DNA from 3 places in the Faecalibacterium tardum genome. Region 1 is predicted to be linked to each of the others. Evidence: predicted binding sites of a transcription regulator. Region 1 holds the regulator's gene; each other region holds the start of a gene.
The links. The regulator Rex, encoded in region 1, represses fermentation and respiration genes when NADH is low (regulators of the CRP and FNR family bind a similar motif). The targets are predictions, from matches to a motif close to ATTGTTAANNNNTTAACAAT.
Positions count from the first base shown of each region.

Region 2: a site for Rex is predicted at 4,815-4,834, ahead of WMO44_RS00615 (phosphoglycerate kinase). Genes of this name have one in related genera too.
Region 3: a site for Rex is predicted at 4,802-4,821, ahead of gap (type I glyceraldehyde-3-phosphate dehydrogenase). Genes of this name have one in related genera too.

Region 1 is NZ_JBBMEO010000049.1:1,766-8,981, forward strand. It holds gene WMO44_RS13935 (YgiQ family radical SAM protein) at 1-1,913, opposite strand, end outside; gene WMO44_RS13940 (FtsK/SpoIIIE family DNA translocase) at 1,926-4,790, opposite strand; gene WMO44_RS13945 (ClpP family protease) at 4,885-5,568, opposite strand; gene WMO44_RS13950 (redox-sensing transcriptional repressor Rex) at 5,823-6,464, shown strand; gene WMO44_RS13955 (thymidine kinase) at 6,469-7,074, shown strand.
Region 2 is NZ_JBBMEO010000001.1:117,776-124,991, forward strand. It holds gene infB (translation initiation factor IF-2) at 1-1,222, shown strand, start outside; gene rbfA (30S ribosome-binding factor RbfA) at 1,428-1,820, shown strand; gene WMO44_RS00600 (DHH family phosphoesterase) at 1,838-2,827, shown strand; gene truB (tRNA pseudouridine(55) synthase TruB) at 2,827-3,711, shown strand; gene ribF (bifunctional riboflavin kinase/FMN adenylyltransferase) at 3,733-4,650, shown strand; gene WMO44_RS00615 (phosphoglycerate kinase) at 4,949-6,157, shown strand; gene tpiA (triose-phosphate isomerase) at 6,261-7,031, shown strand; gene gpmI (2,3-bisphosphoglycerate-independent phosphoglycerate mutase) at 7,216-7,216, shown strand, end outside.
Region 3 is NZ_JBBMEO010000001.1:151,789-159,004, forward strand. It holds gene WMO44_RS00740 (cysteine peptidase family C39 domain-containing protein) at 165-1,190, shown strand; gene spoIID (stage II sporulation protein D) at 1,306-2,322, opposite strand; gene WMO44_RS00750 (citrate synthase) at 2,555-3,925, shown strand; gene WMO44_RS00755 (hypothetical protein) at 3,925-4,710, shown strand; gene gap (type I glyceraldehyde-3-phosphate dehydrogenase) at 4,909-5,940, shown strand; gene glmM (phosphoglucosamine mutase) at 6,286-7,216, shown strand, end outside.

The DNA.
Region 1 (7,216 bases):
CCGGTGCTGCGTCCCTTCTGGCTGGGGTGTACCGTATAGGTGCCATCGTTGTGGATGGTCACCTCGGCGCTCTCTGCTCGGCGGGCGGTGCGCTGCACCGCGCGGCGGCCGACGGCGGGCACCAGCAGGGGGATCAGGTCCTCCCGGTGGGTCAGCTGCAAGGCCTTGACCACTTTTTCCGCGTTGCGGGGCTCGTAGTACTGCAGCAGTGCACGCTGTAAAGCCTTGCCCTCGGGGGTCTTTTCCACAAACACCGGCTTGAGGGTGTAGGGGTCGAGGCCGGTGTAGAACATACAGGTGCTTACGGTGCCGGGGGTGGGGTAGAAGTCCTGCACCTGCTCCGGGCGCATATGGTTCTTATAGAGGTACTCGGCCAGATAGACCGCGTCCTTCAGAGTGCTGCCCGGGTGGCTGGACATGAGGTAGGGCACCAGATACTGCTTTTTGCCCGCCTTCTTGCTCAGCTCGTAGAACTTATCCTTGAACTTGTTGAAGGTCTCGATGGGCGGCTTGCCCATGTAGGCAAGGGTGTTGGGGGCGCAGTGCTCCGGGGCGACCTTCAGCTGGCCGGACACATGGTACTCCACCAGTTCCTTAAAGAAGGTATCGTCCGGGTCAGCCATCAGGTAGTCGAACCGGATGCCGCTGCGGATGAACACCTTTTTTACGCCCGGCAGTTCCCGCACCCGGCGCAGAATTTTAAGGTAGTCGCTGTGATCCACGATCATGTGGGAGCAGGTGGTGGGGGCAAGGCAGTGTTTGCCGCCGGTGCACATCCCGCGCAGCATCTGCTCACGGCAGGAGGGAAAGCGGAAGTTTGCGGTGGGGCCGCCCACATCGTGGATGTAGCCCTTGAAATCCGGCTCGTGGGTCATGCGCTCGGCTTCCTCTACGATGCTGTCGGCGCTGCGGCTGGTGACCCGCCGCCCCTGATGCAGCTGGATGGCGCAGAAGTTGCAGCCGCCGAAGCAGCCGCGGTTCTGGATGATGGAGAACTGCACCTCGCGGATGGCGGGCACGCCGCCCATGCTCTCGTAGATGGGGTGGTACCGGCGGGTGTAAGGCAGGGCGTACACCTTGTCCAGCTCTCCGCGCACCAGCGGCTTTGCGGGGATGTTCTGCACCAGATACTTTTCGCTCTGCTTCTGCACGATGATCTGACCGCTGACCACGTCCTGATTGTCCATCTGGATGCGGCAGGCCTTGGCGTAGGCGGTCTTATCGCTGGCCACCTTTTTAAAACCGGCACACTCCACATACCGCTGGGGCAGGTGGTCGAAATCGGTCAGGTAGCAGGTGCCGTTCACGTCTGTGATGGTCTCCACCGGCTCCCCGGCGGCCAGACGGCGGGCAATCTCCACGGTCTGGTGCTCGCCCATGCCAAAGCTGATGAGATCCGCGCCGGAGTCCTCGGCGATGCTGGGCAGCACGGTGTCCAGCCAGTAATCGTAGTGGGCAAACCGGCGCAGGCTGGCCTCCAGACCGCCTAAGATCACCGGCAGGTCGGGGTAAGCCTGCTTGGCAAGCTTGGTGTACACGGTGGCGCTGCGGTCCGGGCGGGCACCGGCCTTGCCGCCGGGGGAGTATTCGTCCTCGGCGCGGGGAATTTTTGCCACGGAATAGTGGCTGACCATGCTGTCCACGTTGCCGCCGCCGATGAAAAAGCCGTACTTCGGCTTGCCGAACCGCTTGAAGTCCTCGCAGTCGGTATAGCGGGGCTGTGCCAACACGCCCACCTTGTAGCCCTCGGCTTCCAGCAGGCGGCTGATGATGGCGGTGCCAAAGCTGGGGTGGTCCACATAGGCGTCACCGCCTACCACCACAAAGTCCAGCTGCTCCCAGCCCCGGGCTTCCATGTCCGCCCGGCTGATGGGAAGAAATTCGGTGTAGATCTGGGGAGTAGAATGTTCCATAATGCTCCTTTATTATTCCTCCGGTTGGTTCATCTGCATTTCCAGCCACTGCTGGCGGCTGATGAGCACGGCGCGGGGCTTTGCGCCCTCGTAGGGGCCGATGATGCTCTTTTGCTCCATCTCGTCCATGATGCGGGCGGCGCGGGCGTAGCCCAGCTTGCAGCGGCGCTGCAACAGGCTGGTGGAAGCCTGACCGGCGTCGATGACCACATCCACGGCCTGCTTGAACATGGGGTCGGAGCCTGCGTCCTCCTCGGCGTCGGCACCGCCGCCGCCCTTTTTGCCGTCCTGAATGGCGTGCTTTTCCATGGCCTCGATCATGGCCTCGTCGTACTGCACGGTGGCGCTGGATTTGATGAAGTCCAGCACACGGCTGATCTCCTCATCCCGCACAAAGGTGCCCTGAATACGGGTGGGCTTGGGTGCGCCCACGGGCATAAAGAGCATATCGCCCTGACCCAGCAGCTTTTCTGCGCCGGCACCGTCCAGAATGGTGCGGCTGTCTACCTGACTGGACACCGCAAAGGCGATGCGGCTGGGGATGTTGGCCTTGATCAGGCCGGTGATCACGTCCACGCTGGGGCGCTGGGTGGCAACGATCAGGTGCATACCGGCGGCACGGGCTTTCTGGGCGATGCGGCAGATGGAATCCTCTACGTCCTTGCCCACCACCATCATCAGGTCGGCCAGCTCGTCGATGATAATAGCGATGTAGGGCATCTTTTCCAGCTCCGGCTGCTCGGCAGCCAGCTTGTTGAAGGACTTGATATCGCGCACGTTGTTCTCCGCAAACAGGCGGTAGCGGCGCTCCATCTCCTGCACCGCGCTGCCCAGTGCACCGGCGGCCTTGCGGGGCTCGGTGACCACGGGCATCAGCAGGTGGGGGATGCCGTTATACTCGGCCAGCTCCACCACCTTGGGGTCGATGAGCAGCAGCTTTACGTCCTCCGGGCTGGAGCGGAACAGCAGGCTCATGATGATGCTGTTCACGCACACGGATTTACCGCTGCCGGTGCTGCCCGCGATGAGCAGGTGGGGCATCTTGCACAGGTCGGTCACCTGCGCCACACCGGCAATGTCCTTGCCAAGGGCGATGCCCAGCGGCGAGGTCATGCGCAGAAAGCTCTGGCTTTCAAAGATACTGCGGATGTACACAGGGGTCTTTTTGTGGTTGGGCACCTCGATGCCCACGGCGGGCTTGCCGGGGATGGGGGCTTCCATACGCACATCTGCCACCGCGAGGTTCAGGGCGATATCGTCCGCCAGCGAGGTGATGCGGCTGATCTTCACGCCCGCCATGGGCTGCAGCTCGTACCGGGTAACAGAGGGGCCGCGGGAGATATCCAGCACCCGGGTGCGCACGCCGAAGCTTTCCAGCGTGTCAACCAGCTTCTGGGCGTTGGCCTTCAGCTCCTCCTGTGCGCCGGGGTCGCTTTCCTCCTGCGATTTTTCAAACAGCTCGATGGGCGGGTACTGGTACTCGTAGCTGTCCACCGGCTCGGCTTCCTCGGTGGGGGCGGTGGCAGCTGCCTGCTCCGAGACGGCGGGCTTTTCCATGGCCGCTGCCACCAGCGAGTTGATGTCCTTTTCCTCCACCGGTTCGGCGGTGATGCTGATCCAGCCGTCCTCGTCCGGCGCAGAGCGGAACGCCACAGCATTCTCGGCGCTCACCCGGGGCACGGCGGGCTGGATGGGTGCAGCTTCCGGCGGCTGCGGCATCTGTGGCTGCACCACCGGCGCTGCCGGCTGGACGATGGAAGTATCAAAAACAGGGGCAGGGGCGGGCTCTTCCGGCTGGGGGGCATCTTTGGCAAAGAAATCTGCCGCAGCGGTGACTACCGGGTCTGCCACGATGGGCGGCGGCGTGGGTTTGGGCGCAGAACGCAGCGGATCCTGCCCGAAGGTGCCGCCCGGCCCGACGATCAGCGGCTCAATGGGCTCGCTGCCGCCCTCGGAAAGGGCGGTGTGGTCGGGGCCAAGGTCTACGTCAAAGGCGGCACGGGGACGCGCAACGCTGACCCGCACCGGGGTGATGGGCGGCGCGGCAGGCTCCGGCTGGGCAGGGGCGGCGGGCGCAGCTTCGGCGTCCGCAGCGTCTGCTTCCATCTCCTGCGTTACCTTATGCCCCCAGCGCAGCACGCCGGACATCCAGTCCGGTACCCCCAGATGCGGCCCGGCAGGCTCGTCCTCCTCGTCCAGCGGCTCGTCCTCGGTTTCGTCGTATTCCTCGTCGATCTCCCGCTCTGCCTGCCGAATGGCGGCACGCTCGGCGCGGCGGGCAGCGCTCTGCTCTGCAAAGGCAGAGCCGCGGGCGCGGATTCCGCCGGTGACGGCGCACAGCCAGACCCAGACCTCGGCGGGGGTGACATCAAAAATGTACAGGCTGCCGCACAGCAAGAGCACGACCATGATGAGGTTTGCCGCCGGGCGACCGCACAGCAAAAGCAGCACGCCGCCCAGCACAAAGCCCATTGCGCCGCCGGAAAGCCATGCGCTGACACCGTTGGCGTAGCAGGCAGAAAGCATTTGCAGCGCCGACAGTCCCTGCGGCTGGATATCGGAAAACACGATGACCGTGCCGCAGACAAAGATAAGCCCCAGCACCAGCTTGAGGATGCGGGACAGCAGCTCCTCGCCCCGGGTGTACAAAACGGCCAGACAGCACACGGCTGCACCCAGCACAAAGCTGCCGCAGCCGAACAGCCCGAACAGCACATCGTGGAGCACCCGCCATGCGGAATCGCCCTGCACGAAGGCCAGCACCATCAGCAGCAGGCCGCCGAACAGGGTGCCAAGCCCTGCCGGGAGCCGCTGTTCTGCCTTTTTACGGCGGGCAGCAGTACGCCGTTTCGTTGATTTTCGTTTTTTTGTTGCCATTCTACTCTGTTCCCCAACTTCCCATAGACACAATAATTGATTCTACTATTGTACCACGCAAGGGCAAAAATGGCAAACCATAATGTTGTTTTTATTATTCCCGCTCGATCTCCCTGTACAGCCACGCCAGCGCGTCCGAAAGACCGCCCAGCTCGTCGATGAGCTTTTCCTTTACGGCGCGGCGTCCGTCCAGCACTGTGCCCATGTCCATGACCAGTTCCCCGGTGTGGAGCATCAGCTGGGTGTAGCGCTTTTCCGGCATGCCGCTGTGGGCGGCTACAAAACCGGTGATGCGCTGCTGCATCTGCTCGAAGCAGTGCATGGTCTGCGGCACGCCTAAGATCAGCCCGGAGTGCCGCACCGGATGCACTGTCATGGTGGCGGTGGGGACAATAAAGCTGTGCCGCGCGCTGACCGCCAGCGGGATGCCGATGGAGTGTCCGCCGCCCAGCACCAGCGTGGCGCTGGGCTTGGAGATACTGGCGATCAGCTCTGCCAGTGCAAGACCGGTCTCCACATCGCCGCCCACCGTGTTCAGCAGCACCAGCAGCCCCTCGATGCGGGGGTCCTCCTGCACCGCCACCAGCTGCGGGATGACGTGCTCGTACTTGGTGGTCTTTTGCCCCTGCGGCGCTTCGGTGTGCCCTTCGATCTGGCCGATGACGGTCAGGCAGTGGATGACATGACCGCCCCGGCTCAGGGTGACCGTGCCCAGATCCTCGATATCCTCTTTTTCCATCCGGTGCTGCTCTGCGGGGGTGTCTTTTGCCGTATCCATGCGCGTTCTCCTTCCGTAGCGGGGTCTTTGTGGGGTCAGTATCCCCCGGCATCCAGGGAAGTATACAGGAGAAAAGAAACAAAAAACTTTGTGAATTTTTTGCTTTTTTATAAATAGGTATTTGACATTCGCTTTTCATGCTGTATACTTTAAATAATATAACAGGATAAAACGGAACATCTCTCTGCGCGCAAAGAAGCCCCTTGCATGGCGGCAGAAGCTGCAGCGCGTTGGGCAGAAAGGAGAATTTTCCTATGAACACCCCCCAAAAAGCATCGATCCCTGTGATCAAGCGTCTCCCCAAATATTATCGGTATCTGCGCTCCTTGCAGGACGACGGCATTACCAGCATCTCCTCCCGGGAGCTGGCTTCCCAGATGGGCACCACCGCCTCGCAGGTGCGGCAGGACTTCAACTGCATCGGTGACGTGAACGGACGGCAGGGCATCGGCTACTCGGTGGAGAACCTGCTTTCCATTCTGGAAAGCCTGCTGTTTGGCAACGGCGACCGTCTGCCCACCATTCTGATCGGCTGCGGCCGTTTGGGCAAGGCGGTGAGCCGCTTTATCACCACCGACACCAACGGCTACAAGCTGATCGCGGCCTTTGATGTGGCCGAAAACGAGGTGGGCAAGGAGATCAGCGGTATCCGCATCCGTCACATTGACGAGCTGGAGGCCTTCTGTGAGGAAAACAAGCCCAAGGTGGCGGTGCTCTGCGTCCCCCGCGATGGTGCACAGCAGGTGAGCGGACGGCTGGTGGACCTGGGCATCGAGGGCTTCTGGAACTTCTCCCACTATGATCTGTCGGTGCCTTACCCCGATGTGGTGGTGGAAAACGTCCATCTGGGCGACAGCCTGATGAGCTTGGGCTACCGTCTGCGCAATCAGGAGTGACGGCATGGCAAAATTGTATTTCCGCTACGGTGCCATGAACAGCGGCAAGAGCACGGCGCTGATGCAGGTGGCACACAACTACGAAGAGCAGGGCATGAAGGTGCTCATTTTGAAGCCGCAGGTGGATACCAAGGGCGGCGGGGAGCTGGTGAGCCGTCTGGGCGTGCGCCGCAAAGCAGACCTGCTGATCCCGCCGGAGCTGGACGTGTTCGAAGCCGTGAAGGCGGCAAACGATGCTTCTGGCCCGCTGGCCTGTGTGCTGTGCGACGAGAGCCAGTTCTTTACCCCGGAGCAGGCCGAGCAGCTGTTCATGATCACGGTAGATCTGAACATCCCGGTGATCTGCTACGGTCTGCGGGCAGATTTTTCCCTCAAGGGCTTCCCGGGCTCTACCCGTCTGCTGGAGCTGGCACACACCATCGAGGAGATGAAAACGATCTGCACCTGCGGGCGCAAAGCCATCTGCAACTGCCGCAAGGTGAACGGGCAGTTCGTCTTTGAAGGCGAACAGGTAGCCATCGACCTTGAAAACGATGTGCAGTACGTCAGCATGTGCCCCCAGTGCTACTTCAAGGCGCGGCGGGCGTTCTACGCTGCAAAGAAAAACTGAGATACTTTTATGTTGTATACAAGCCGCTGCGCCGCGCTGGGTGCAGCGGCTTTTTTGCGTGATTTGCGGAAGAGCTACCCCCTCAGCCTCGCTGCGCTCCGCGGGGGAGGTTTTTGCTTGCCGGGGGATGTTCTCTTTTGAC
Region 2 (7,216 bases), on a different contig from region 1:
GTCCATCAACCACGCCAAGGCTGCAAATGTCAAGATTATCGTGGCAATGAACAAGATGGATAAGCCCACTGCAAACCCCGAGCGCGTGATGGAAGGCCTGACCAAGTACGGCATCATCACCGAGGACTGGGGCGGCGATGTGGCCTGCATCCCGGTGTCTGCCCTGACCGGCATGGGCATCAACGACCTGCTGGAGCGCATTGCGCTGGAAGCTGAGGTCATGGAGCTGAAGGCAAACCCCAACCGCCGCGCCAAGGGTGCGGTCGTCGAGGCCCGTCTGGACAAGGGCCAGGGCCCCATTGCCACCATTCTGGTGCAGAACGGCACCCTGCACTCCGGTGATGTCATCATCGCCGGTACCGCCGTGGGCCGTGTGCGTACCATGCGCAACGACAAGGGTCAGCTGCTGACCGATGCCGGTCCCTCCACCCCTGTGGAGATCACCGGCCTGACCGCCGTGCCCGAGGCCGGCGACCTGTTCGAGGCTGTTGAGGACGAGCGTCTGGCCCGTGAACTGGCTGAGCAGCGCGTTGCTGCCGCCAAGGAAAAGCAGTTCTCCTCCTTCCAGAAGGTCACGCTGGATAACCTGTTCAGCCAGATGGCACAGAACGACATGAAGGAGCTGGCCATCGTGGTCAAGGCCGACGTGCAGGGCTCTGCCGAGGCTGTGAAGCAGAGTCTGGAGAAGATCTCCAACGATGAGGTGCGCGTGCGCGTCATCCACGCCGGTGTCGGCGCCATCAGCAAGTCTGACGTCGATCTGGCCGATGCCTCCAACGCCATCATCATCGGCTTCAACGTCCGCCCGGACAACGTGGCCAAGGAAGAAGCCGCTGCCACCAAGGTGGAAATGCGTATGTACCGCGTCATCTACGACGCCATCAACGATGTCACCGACGCTATGAAGGGTATGCTGGCACCCAAGTTCCGCGAGGTCGCTCTGGGTGAGCTGCAGGTGCGTCAGGTGTACAAGATCTCCAACGTGGGCACCGTTGCAGGCTGCCGCGTGACCAGCGGCAAGATCACCCGCGACAGCAAGGTGCGCGTGGTGCGTGACGGCATCGTCATTGCCGAGGACGAGATCGCATCCCTGAAGCGCTTCAAGGATGATGCCAAGGAAGTGGCCGAGGGCTACGAGTGCGGTGTGACCCTGGAGAAGTTTGCGGACGTCAAGGAAGGCGACGTGTACGAAGCCTTCAAGATGGAAGAGTACCGCGACTAAGAAAAAACCGAATATATAACAGCTTCCCGGCAGAAAAGGCTTCCCCCGGACGGGGGAAGCTGTCGAACGAAGTGAGACTGATGAGGGCGTATCTTTCGCAGGTGTGGAGCGTGCGCCCTCATCCGTCGTTTTGGCAGACAAATGCCGCCTTGCCCCGGCCGGGGCAAGGCTTTGGGAGGCTGCCGGACAGAATTTGGAGAAAACTATGTCTCAGAAAAATATGGGCCGTCTTGCGCAGGATATGAAGCGTGAGGTCATTGCCATCATCGGCCGGCTGAAGGACCCGCGGCTGGAGGGCGGTCTGCTGACCGTCACCCGTCTGGACGTGACGCCGGATCTGGATGTGGCAAAAGTGTATGTAAGCGTGATGGGCCGCGCAGACGGCCCCAAGCCCGCTATTGAAGCGCTGAACCGTGCCGCAGGCCATGTGCGCACCGAGGTCAGCAAAAAAATGCACATCCGCAAGGCACCCCGCTTTATCTTTGTGGAGGATGACGGTGCCGCCTACGCCGCCCACATCAACGAGCTGCTGCGCAGCCTGAATGTGAACGGCGAGGAAGAAGCACAGCCTGCCGATACCGAACAGACCGAGGACTGACTGCCTTTGCGGAAAGGATGGATCATTGGATGACAGAACAACTGGATGTGCAGCAGATGGCGCAGCGCCTGCTGGCTGCGGACAACATTTTGATTCTGTGCCACAAAAACCCGGACGGTGACACCATCGGCTGCGGCAGCGCCCTGTACTATGCGCTCAAAGCGCTGGAAAAAACAACAGCGGTGCTCTGCTCCGATGCCATTCCGTCCCGCTATGCCTTTACAAACCCACGGCTGTTCAAGGGCGAGTTCGAGCCCCGCACCGTGATCGCAGTGGATGTGGCCGGCCTGCAGTTGTTTGGCGAAAATAACGGTGTGCCGCAGTTTGCACGCCATGTGGACCTGTGCATCGACCACCACGCGGGCAACAACGGCTATGCTGATTTTACCCTTCTGGATGCCAGTGCCGCTGCGGCAGCAGAGCTGCTGTATCAGGTCATCGTGGAGATGGGGGTGACTATCACCCCCCACATTGCCGACTGCCTGTACACCGGCATTGCCACCGACACCGGCTGCTTCAAGTTCTCCTCCACCACAGCCAACACCCACACGGTTGCTGCAAAGCTTATTGAAGCCGGTTGTCATGTGGAGGAGCTGAACACCCTGCTCTTTGACACCAAGCCCCGTGCCCGCATGGAGGCCGAGCGCATCGCCCGCAACCATCTGGAGTACTATCTGGACGATCGCTGCGCCCTGATCTACCTGACAAGGGACGAGATCCGGCAGAGCGGGGTAGACCCTGCGGATCTGGAAGAGCTGACCGGCCTGCCCATCAGCATCGAGGGAGTCAAGGTGGGTCTGACCCTGCGCCAGCAGCCCGGCGGCAGCTACCGCATCAGCGTGCGCACCGCAAAGGGCGTGGACGCCTGCGCCATCGCCCGGCGTCTGGGCGGCGGCGGCCACACCCGCGCAGCGGGCTGTGAGCTGCTGGGCGACCTTGAAAACGCCAAAAACGCGATCCTTGCAGAGGTGGAAGCCGAGCTGGACGCACCGCAGGAGGAAGCATGATGCAGGGCATCCTGATCGTAGACAAGCCCATGGACTGGACCAGCTTTGACGTGGTGGCAAAGCTGCGCGGCGTGCTGGGCACCCGCAAGCTGGGACACAGCGGTACACTGGACCCCATGGCCACCGGTGTGCTGCCGGTGTTCTGCGGCGGTGCCAGCAAGGCGGTGGATCTGCAGCTGAACCACGACAAGACCTACCGCGCCACCCTGCGCCTGGGCGCACGCACCGATACCGGCGATAGCACCGGCACGGTGCTGGAAACCGCGCCCGTCACCGCCGGAGAAAAGGAACTGCTGGCAGTGCTGCCGCAGTTTATCGGCCCGCAGATGCAGGTGCCGCCCATGTATTCCGCGGTCAAGATCAATGGCCAGCCGCTGTATAAGCTGGCGCGCGAGGGCGTGACCGTGGAGCGCAAGGCGCGCCCCATTGAGATCTACGGCATCGAGTACGGCGGCAGTCCGGCAGAAAACGAGTATGTACTGACGGTGCGCTGCTCCAAGGGCACCTATATCCGCGCGCTGCTGGAGGAGATCGCCGCCGCCATGGGGCAGAAGGGCACCATGAGCGCTCTGCGCCGCACTGCTGCCGGTCTGTACACCGAAGCAGATGCCCACACGCTGGAAGAAATTCTTGCCGCAAAGGAGCAGGGGAACGCTGCACTGGAAGCACTGATGCTGCCGGTGGAAAGCGTGTTCACCCCGCTGCCACTGCTGGTGGTGGAGCCATGGGTGGAGCAGCACCTGTACAACGGCTGTCCCACCAGCCGCTACCCCGCAGCAGACGGACGCTACCGGGTGCGCAATGCCGCCGGGCAGTTCCTTGGCCTTGCCAACATCACCGGCGGGGTGCTCCGGGTGGAAAAACTGTTCGTGGAACGTAATTGAGCAATAAAGGAAACAAGACCCATGCAGATCATTTCTCAGTTTGCCCCGCTGCCGCTGGCACAGCCTGAAAAAGGCACCGCCGTGGCCATGGGCTACTTTGACGGCATCCATATCGGCCACCGGGCGGTGATCGAAGGGACGGTACAGTGGGCAAAGGCCCATGATGCAGCTCCGGCGGTGTTCACCTTCCGCCTGCCGGTGGAAAATAAAATGAAGGGCAAGCGCCTGCTCTCCACCGAGGATAAGCACGCTTTGATCCACAGCCTTGGGGTGGAGTATTACCTTACCCCTGATTTTGAGGCGATCAAGGCACTGAGCCCGGAGGAGTTTGTGCGCGGCATTGTGGAAAACTGCCACGCCCGGGCGCTGTTCTGTGGCGAAAACTTCACCTTTGGTGCAAAGGCGGCCGGTACGCCGGAGCTGCTGCGCACCCTCTGCGCCCCTCTTGGGGTAGAAGTAGTGGTGGTGCCCATGGCTCAGTTTGAGGAAAAGCCGGTGTCCTCTACCCGCATCCGCACCGCGCTGGAGGGCGGGGATATCCCCGCCGCCAACGCTATGCTGGGCATGCCCTATGCCATCCGCTTTGCGGTGCAGCACGGGGCAGGGCTGGGGCACACCCTCGGGGTGCCCACCATCAACCAGCTGTACCCGCAGGGCTTCCAGATGCCACGCAGCGGCATTTATATCACCCGCACCTGTATCAACGGGGTGTGGTATCCCTCGGCCACCGGTCTGGGCAGCCGCCCGACCGTGAACGATGACGCCACCAAGGTGACCTGTGAGACCTTTATCCCGGGCTTTTCCGGCAACCTGTACGGCACCGACCCGGTGGTGGAGTTCTACGCTTACCTGAGCCCCAGCAAAAAGTTTGATACGCTGGACCAGCTGCGGGATTGCATCAACGATGCCGCCCGCCGCGCACAGGAGTATTTTGCATAACGCCTGAACAGCGGAAAAATTATTTTTATTTGGGGTCGAGAAACGCCTGTGGACGTTTTTCGGCCCTTTTTGTCGTGAAGGAAAACAGTATTTCCGGCGTCTGCGGGCAGAAAAAACCGCGCTTCGGGCAAAATAGACACATTTCCGTGCAACAATGGCAAATGTTTGTTAAACAATTATCTATCTCATATCCTTGCAATGCACGCAGTTTTTGTTTATAATAGTAGCTGTACGGGGCAAAGCCCCGATTGTGAGCGAGACTCTGGTTCAGAATTATAATTTGAGAGGAGTTTTTACCATGGGTTTAGGTAAGAAGACGATCGACGATCAGAACTACTGCGGCAAGAAGGTGCTTGTCCGCTGCGATTTCAACGTCCCGATGAAGGACGGTGTCATCACCAACGAGAACCGTATCAACGCAGCACTGCCCACCATCCAGAAGCTGGTCAACGATGGCGCAAAGGTCATCCTGTGCAGCCACCTGGGCAAGCCCAAGAACGGCCCCGAGGCTAAGTTCAGCCTGGCTCCCGTTGCTGTGGCTCTGAGCGCAAAGCTGGGCAAGACCGTTGTGTTTGCTGACGACGACAACGTTGTGGGCGAGAACGCAAAGGCTGCTGTGGCTGCCATGAACAACGGCGACGTCGTTCTGCTGCAGAACACCCGTTTCCGCAAGGAAGAGACCAAGAACATGCCCGAGTTCAGCGAGGAGCTGGCTTCTCTGGCGGATGCTTATGTGGACGATGCCTTCGGCAGCTGCCACCGTGCACACTGCTCCACCGCAGGTGTCACCGACTACATCAAGGATACCGCTGTCGGCTACCTGATGGAGAAGGAGATCAAGTATCTGGGCAACGCCGTCAACGACCCCGTCCGTCCCTTCACCGCTATTCTGGGCGGCGCTAAGGTTGCTGATAAGCTGAACGTCATCTCCAACCTGCTGGAGAAGGTCGATACCCTGATCATCGGCGGCGGCATGGCTTACACCTTCGTCAAGGCTCAGGGCTACGAAGTGGGCAAGAGCCTGTGCGACGACACCAAGCTGGACTACTGCAAGGAAATGATGGCTAAGGCCAAGGAGAAGGGCGTCAAGCTGCTGCTGCCTGTGGATGCTGTCTGCATCAAGGACTTCCCCGATCCCATCGACGCTCCTGTGGACGTCACCGTGGTGCCTGTCACCGCGATCCCTGCTGACATGGAGGGCTGCGACATCGGCCCCGAGACCATGAAGCTGTTTGCTGACGCTGTGAAGGCTTCCAAGACCGTTGTCTGGAACGGCCCCATGGGCGTGTTCGAGAACCCCACTCTGGCAGCTGGTACTCTGGCTGTTGCCAAGGCTATGGCTGAGAGCGATGCTACCACCGTCATCGGCGGCGGCGACAGCGCAGCAGCTGTGCAGCAGATGGGTCTGGGCGACAAGATGACCCACATCTCCACCGGCGGCGGCGCTTCTCTGGAGTATCTGGAGGGCAAGGAGCTGCCCGGCATCGCAGTTATCCAGAACGCATAATTTTTCCGGCATCACAATGGGTGCGGCGGCATTTACGCCGCCGCATCTTTTCTTTTTGTGCAGGTAATTTGTAAATATTTACGAAGGTAAGGAGAAAATAACAATGGATAAGGCAAAGCGCAAGGCTATTATCGCTGGCAACTGGAAGATGAACAAGACCGCCTCCGAGGCTGCTGTTCTGGTGGACGAGCTGATCCCCGCTGTGAAGGACGCTACCTGCGAGGTGGTCATCTGCACCCCGTTTACCGATCTGGTCACCGCTGTGGCTAAGACCAAGGGCACCAACATCCATGTGGGCGCCGAGAACGTCCACTTTGAGAATTCCGGTGCTTTCACCGGCGAGATCAGCGCCGATATGCTGGTGGATCTGGGCGTGGAGTATGTCATCGTTGGCCACTCTGAGCGCCGCCAGTACTTTGCAGAGACCGACCAGACCGTCAACAAGCGCGCGCTGGCTGCCCTGAACGCCGGTCTGAAGGTCATCCTGTGCGTGGGCGAGAGCCTGCAGCAGCGCGAGGAGGGCGTTACCGAGGAGCTGGTCCGTATGCAGACCAAGATCGCCCTGCGTGACGTGACCGCCGAGCAGATGGCAAATGTTGTCATCGCCTACGAGCCTGTCTGGGCCATCGGCACCGGCAAGACCGCTACCGCTGATCAGGCAGAGGAGGTCTGCGCACAGATCCGCAAGGTGGTGGGCGAGCTGTACGGCGAGGCCGTGGCCGAAGCTACCACCGTGCAGTACGGCGGCAGCATGAACGCCAAGAACTGCGAGGAGCTGCTGAGCAAGAAGGACGTGGACGGCGGCCTGATCGGCGGCGCATCCCTGAAGGCTCCCGACTTTGCTGTCATCGTCAATGCAGCCACCAAGGGCTGAGCAACTGCCTTTTCTTAACTAAGCTGTTTCAGCGCCCGGCTGCGCCGTTTTTTCAGCGCTGAGCCGGGCGCTGATCTGTTTTTACAGCAGCCGCTCGGGTGTTATGCACCCGCAGGCTGCACCTGCAGGCGGGGCACTTAGCCTTGCCCGTAATGCGTGATAAATTCAAAGGAGATTCAATTTTA
Region 3 (7,216 bases), on a different contig from region 1:
ATCGCAGAAAAAATTGTGAAAAACAACCAACGGATATCCCCTAAACGTGTTGATATTGAGAAAAAAGACGAAGGATTGTTTACAAAAGAATTACAGGCTGGTATACTTTGTAACGGTAGATCCCTATGAGATCCGCAAAGAAACAAGAAAGGAAATACCGAACCGTGAATACCACCGCACCGCACGCCTTGAAAAAACGATTGCTGACCCTGATACTGAGCTTTGCTTTCCTGCTTACCTGTCTGCCCGCTGCATTGGCAGTGGACCTGAACGTGGACGCAGGCTTCTACTTCAAGCAGAGCCGGGGCGGCACCTGTACGCTGGCTTCCGCAGCCATGATGCTGCGCCGCCGTGCTTACTTTGACGGGCTGAGCGACTGGACGAACGTGACCGAGAACAGTGTGCGTTCCACAGCATGGGCCAACGGCCTTGCACACAGCTTTACATATAAGGAAATGCAGGTGGGCTACGCCACCCTGCCCTCCAGTCTGCAAAGCAAAACGGCGGTGTTGATCTCCCTGCTGGAGCAGCACCCGGAGGGCATCGTCCTCTACGACCGCACCCAGCCCCATGCGGTGCTGCTGACCGACTACACCAACGGTATTTTCTATTGCTCCGACCCGGCGGGGAACATCGGCTACGGCCGCATCCCCATTACCAGCTCCAGTGTGTCCATTGCAAGAGCATCCTGCTACTGGTACGTCACCGCAGATCACAACAGTGTGGCTGCACAGGCTGATGGGCTGCGGTTGGAGGGCGTGCGCTACCCGGTGAATATCCGCACCGGCAGCGGCATGGCGTTGACCGGTACGGCCAACAGCGCCAGCGGCACCACTCTGACCAGCGTGCAGGTGGCTGTTCTGGACGCGGCAGACCAGACCGTGCAGAGCGCTGAGGCGCAGGTGAACACCGCTGCCTTCTCGCTGAACACGCTGGACAGCCAGATCCGCTTTGGCGAACTGCCGGAGGGCAGCTACACCTACATGGTGCTGATGACCGACTCTACGGGTGAGAGCCTGTGCTTTGCCTCAGACTTCACGGTGTCCGGCAGCGCAAGCAGCACCCAGACCTACTGGTCGGTCAAGGATGCTGGGGGCACTAAGTTGCAGCAGACGGTCCAGCAGATGGAGACCACGGTAGAGACCGCCGCCGAGACCACCGTAAGCTGGTTTGCACAGCTGTTCGGCTGATAAAAGAATATAAATTTGGAGCCGCTGCACAAGGCAATGTGCAGCGGCTCCATTTGCGTAATTGCGTAATTTAGGACTTTATTTAAAATGAATTTTCCGCTTTGTTCTGCCGCTATTACCCCCGCAGCTCTGTGCCGGGGTAGTAGTGCGCCAGAATGGCGCGGTAGTCTGCGCCCTGCTCTGCCAGTGCCTTTGCACCCCACTGGCTCATGCCTACGCCGTGGCCGTAGCCCCTTGTGGTAAAGGAAAAGGTTCCGCTCTGGCAGACCACCGTAAAGCAGGCGCTGCGCAGCCCCAGTGCCTTGCGCAGGGCGGTACCCTGCACCGTCTGCCCGCAGACCGGCAGGCTGTCCACATAGCCGGAGGAGGTGAGCACCGGCGTACCGAACCACTGCGCCTGTTGCGAAAGATCGGCGGCGATGCCCAGCCGCTCGGCCAGCAGCTGCTGTAATTGGGCAGCGGAAAGGTTCAGGGTGTATTCGTAGTTTTCTACGGCGGTGTCAGTGCTGCTGTCCACCGGTACCAGATAGGGCAGGGCGGTGCCCCAGACGTTCTCGCTGGCCTCGGTGCGGCCATTGGACATGGCAAAGTAGCTTGTTCCGGCGGGGGCATCCCCGTAATACAGCACCTGCGCCTGTACGGCATCCACCAGCGCGGAAAGCCGGGCGTAGTTGGCGGCGTAGGCGGTGCCCCAGTAGCTGTGCAGCACCGCATCGGTCAGGCAGCCCTGCCGCCGGGCGGGGTCTGCGGTGAACCATGCGCCATTTTCCCCGGTGCTGTGGTCCCGGCGGTAAAGGGCGTAACTGTGCGCGGCCACTGCCTGTGCTTTCAGCGCCTCGTCCGGCCAGCTGACTGGCATCTCGGCGGCAACGGCTCCAATCAGGTACTCTCGCAGCGGCAGTGTTACCGTCTGCCCGGTACTCTGATCCATAAAGCAGACGGTAGCGGTCATGTCAGCAGGGGAGGGAGCTTCTTGCTCGCTGCTTTCCTCCGAGGCGGCAGAGGCCGCTTCGGCTGCGGACGGAGCGGTACTCTGCGCAAGAGCCATGCAGGCAAGACGGTAGGCAGCACACGGCAGGGCGCAGCCCAGCACCAGCAGAACGGCGCACAGCAGCAAAAAGGAACGTTTCATACTAGACCTCCTCCCGGGACGCAAGCTTCAGAAGCATCATACGCCAGGCGGAGTGCAAACCGGCGGGAAATGCGCAGAGAAAAACCTGCATTTTTGCGCTTTACGGTGAGAAGTACGCACTTAGCGCTTGAATTTACTGCACAAAAGCGATATTATAAAAGTATGTCCATCAGAGCGTAGGATGGACGGGATCGGAAAGTATAAGAAATAAGAGACGGAAAGGAGCACTCCTATGAACTTTGCACACGCAGAAGTGGCAACGCTGGACCCGACGACCATGCGTACCCTGTGCGAGGAGTACATCGCAAACAACTACATCGACCCGGAGACCAGCGAGCGGCTGGGGGTCAAGCGCGGCCTGCGCAACCCGGATGGAACCGGTGTGCTGGCCGGCCTGACCAACGTCTGTGACGTTGTAGGCTACAAAAAAGATCAGGAGGGTCATGTGATCCCCACCCCCGGCAAGCTGATCTACCGGGGCGTCAACATCAACGAGATCGTGGACGAGGCTTACCGCAACGACCGCTTCGTGTTTGAGGAAGTGATCTGGCTGCTGTTGTTCGGCAGCCTGCCCACCCGGGAGCAGCTGGACGATTTCTGCGAGATCCTGGCAGAGTCCCGCGCCCTGCCGGACGGCTTCATGGACACCATGAACGCCCCCTCGCCCAATATCATGAACAAGTTGCAGCGCTGTGTGCTGGGCCTGTACTCCTACGACGACCGCGCCGAGGATCTGAGCCTTGAGAACATCCTGAACCAGAGCATCAACCTGATCGCCAGTATGCCCACCATGATGGTGAACGCTTACCAGATGAAGCGCCGCTACTACGATAAACAGAGTATGTTCTTCCACCTGCCCAAGCCCGGTCAGAGCACGGCAGAGCACATCCTCAGCACCTACCGCCCGGATCAGAAGTTCACCCACGAGGAGGCAAAGCTGCTGGATATGTGCCTGCTGGTGCACGCAGATCACGGCGGCGGCAACTGTTCTACCTTTACCACTCGTGTGCTGTCCTCCTCCGGTACGGACACCTACTCGGCCATCTCTGCGGCCATCGGTGCCCTGAAGGGCCCCAAGCACGGCGGTGCGAACCTGATGGTCAACCGCCAGCTGCAGGATATCCTCAAGCACGTCGAGAACCCGGAGGATGACGATGAGGTGCGCGAGTATCTGCGCCGCATCCTGCGCAAGCAGGCGGGCGACGGCTCCGGCCTGATCTACGGCATGGGTCATGCGGTGTACACCATCAGCGACCCCCGTGAGGTCATCCTAAAGCAGCGCGCAAAGCATCTGGCCTACGAAAAGGGATTTGAGGAAGAGTACAATATGCTGTGCAGCATCGAGCGGCTGGCACCCGGCATCTTTGCCGAGGAAAAGGGCAGCTCCAAGCCGGTGTGCGCCAATGTGGATCTGTTCAGCGGCCTGATCTACAATATGCTGGGCATCTCGGAGGATCTGTACACCCCGCTGTTCGCCATCGCTCGTGTGCCGGGCTGGTGTGCACACCGGGTAGAAGAGGTGATCTTTGCCAACCGGATTATCCGCCCGGCCTACAAGTATCTGGGCGTGCGCCAGAAATATAAGCCCATCGAGGAGCGTTAATGGAACCGTTAGAGTTAGTTATTGTCCTGCTCTGCGTACTGCTTGGCCTTGGCCGCGGCGCAGACCTTGCCTTTGCTACGGACGCTGCCACCGGTCTGTGTACCGCAGGTGCGGTGTGGTGGCGGTATCTTGCCTTGGGCGCTGTGGTACTGACCGCAGTGCTGGTCGGACGCAGCCGTCCGCTGCCTGAGGAGCCGCTGCGCAGCCGCCGCCCGGCGGCAGGCGTGCTGGCGTTTGCGGGGGCAGTGTGTATGCTGGCTGCTGGTGCAGCACAGTTTGTGTTCGCTGCCGGTACAGTAAGCACCTTTGTACGCATTCTGCTGGAGGTGGTCTGTGCCGTGTGGCTGAGCAACCTCGGGCGCAGCTGGCTGCGCCGGGACGGCTGGAAAACGCCCGCCGGAGGTCTGCCGGTGGCCATAGCGGGCAGTGCACTGTTCTACTGGAATGTGCTGATGCGCTTTATGGAGAACAGCTCCAGCTGGCACAGGGTACAGCCTACGGCAGCGGTCTGGCAGGAAATGGCGGCGCTGCTGCTTCTGGCGGCGCTGGCGCGCACGCTGTACCTGCCCCGGCCGGAAAACGGCCGCACCCTGCACGCAGCGGCGCTTGCAGCCTTCTGCCTGTGCCTGTGCTGGGAACTGCCCCGGGTGCTTCTGCTGTTGGCAGCGGGCTTTGGCGGCGGCATGGCGGCGGTGTTGCCGGAGCTGCTTTCCGGTCTCGCGCTGTGCTGCATCGGCGGCATGGGACTTGCCTGTACTGGACAGGGAAAAACTGGAAACGACTGACAAAAATGGCTGTGCGCCCTTGGTGTAATTGAACAAAAGCTTTGTGGCAGGGTGCATAAAATCATACAAAAGCAAAAAAAGATAAAATTGTGTTGTTAATTTTTTAGCAGACACTTGAAAGTTTGCCGGTTTTGGTCTACAATAAAGATACCGTGATTTATCCGATTATGGGTAAAATAATTAGGAGGTACTATTACAATGGCTGTTAGAGTTGCTATCAATGGTTTCGGTCGTATTGGCCGTCTGGCTTTCCGTCAGATGTTTGATGCTGAGGGTTACGAGGTCGTCGCAATCAACGACCTGACCAGCCCCAAGATGCTGGCTCACCTGCTGAAGTACGATACTGCTCAGGGCTCTTTCTGCGGCAAGATCGGCGAGGGTAAGCACACTGTCGAGTCCACCGAGGATTCCATCATCGTCGATGGCAAGGAGATCAAGATCTACGCTGTTAAGGACGCAAAGGATGCTCCTTGGGGCGAGCTGAACGTTGATGTCGTTCTGGAGTGCACCGGCTTCTACACCAGCAAGGAAAAGAGCATGGCTCACATTCAGGCTGGCGCAAAGAAGGTCGTTATCTCTGCTCCCGCAGGCAACGATCTGAAGACCATCGTCTACTCCGTCAACGAGAAGACCCTGACCGCTGAGGATCAGGTCATCTCCGCTGCTTCCTGCACCACCAACTGCCTGGCTCCCATGGCCAACACCCTGAACAAGACCTTCCCCATCGTTTCCGGTATCATGACCACCGTTCATGCTTACACCGGCGACCAGATGATTCTGGATGGTCCTCAGCGCAAGGGCGACCTGCGCCGTGCTCGTGCTGGCGCACAGAACATCGTCCCCAACACCACCGGTGCTGCTAAGGCTATCGGCCTGGTTATCCCTGAGCTGAACGGCAAGCTGATCGGCTCTGCTCAGCGTGTGCCTGTTCCCACCGGCTCCACCACCATTCTGGTTGCTGTCGTCAAGGGCAAGGACGTCACCAAGGAAGCTATCAACGCTGCTATGAAGGCTGCTGCTTCTGAGTCCTTCGGCTACAACGAGGATCAGATCGTTTCTTCCGATGTTATCGGCATGCGTTACGGCTCTCTGTTCGACGCTACCCAGACCATGGTCGCTAAGATCGATGACGACACCTATCAGGTTCAGGTCGTGTCTTGGTACGACAACGAGAACTCCTACACCTCTCAGATGGTCCGTACCATTAAGTACTTCGCTGAGAACTGCTAATGACGTTCTAACGCTCAAGAGCGATTGAGGCGCCATGCTGAGTAACGGCTGATACCAGCCTTTCTGGTACGAATATGCTGTGATCGGCGCGACAACAAGATATTAAGTTCAACACCCTTCCTTTTGCGGGATTCCGTGAGAGGAAGGGCGTTTTTTATCTGCTTGCAGGGAGAAAATCCAAAGAAAGGATGATTTGCTCTGAGAATTGTGCTATACTGAACTTACAGCGTCCCGGAGCCGATGTACCATGCAGACGATATTGCTTCTCTTTGCAGGGAGCATCAGGCAACAGGGAAAAGCATATACACTATAAAAAGTTCACTTTTGGGAACGAGGTAAGCAAGAATGGGAAAGTATTTTGGAACCGATGGCTTCCGTGGGGAAGCGGGCATTGATTTGACCGCTGACCATGCCTACAAGGTTGGCCGTTTTCTGGGCTGGTATTATAACGCTCTGCGCGAGCGCAACGGCAACAATGAGCCCGCCCGTATCGTTATCGGCAAGGACACCCGCCGCAGCTCCTATATGTTCGAGTACAGTCTGGTCGCAGGCCTGACTGCTTCCGGCGCAGACGCCTACCTGCTGCACGTCACTACCACGCCGTCTGTGGCCTACATCGCCCGTGTGGATGACTTTGATTGCGGCATTATGATCTCTGCCAGCCACAATCCGTTCTATGATAACGGCATCAAGCTCATCGACTGCTACGGTGAGAAGATGCCCGAGGAGACCCTGCTGTTGGTCGAGGACTACCTTGACGGCAAACTCCATGTGTTTGACAAGGACTGGCCGGAGCTGCCCTTTGCACACCGAGAGCACATCGGCTGCACCGTGGACTATGTGGCAGGCCGCAACCGCTACATGGGTTATCTGATCTCTCTGGGCATCTATTCCTTCAAGGGCATTAAGGTCGGTCTGGACTGCGCCAATGGCTCTAGCTGGAATATCGCTAAGTCTGTGTTTGATGCTCTCGGCGCAGATACCTACGTCATCAACAACAAGCCGAATGGCCTGAACATTAACAACAACGCTGGCTCTACTCATATCGAGGGCCTGCAGAAGTTCGTAGTGGAGAACGGTCTGGACGTTGGCTTTGCCTTTGATGGCGATGCTGACCGCTGCCTGTGCGTGGACGAGAAGGGCAACGTCATTACCGGCGACCACATCTTGTACATCTACGGCTGCTACATGAAGGAGCACGGCGAGCTGATGAACAACACCGTGGTCACCACGGTCATGTCCAACTTTGGCCTGTACAAGGCCTTTGACGAGCAGG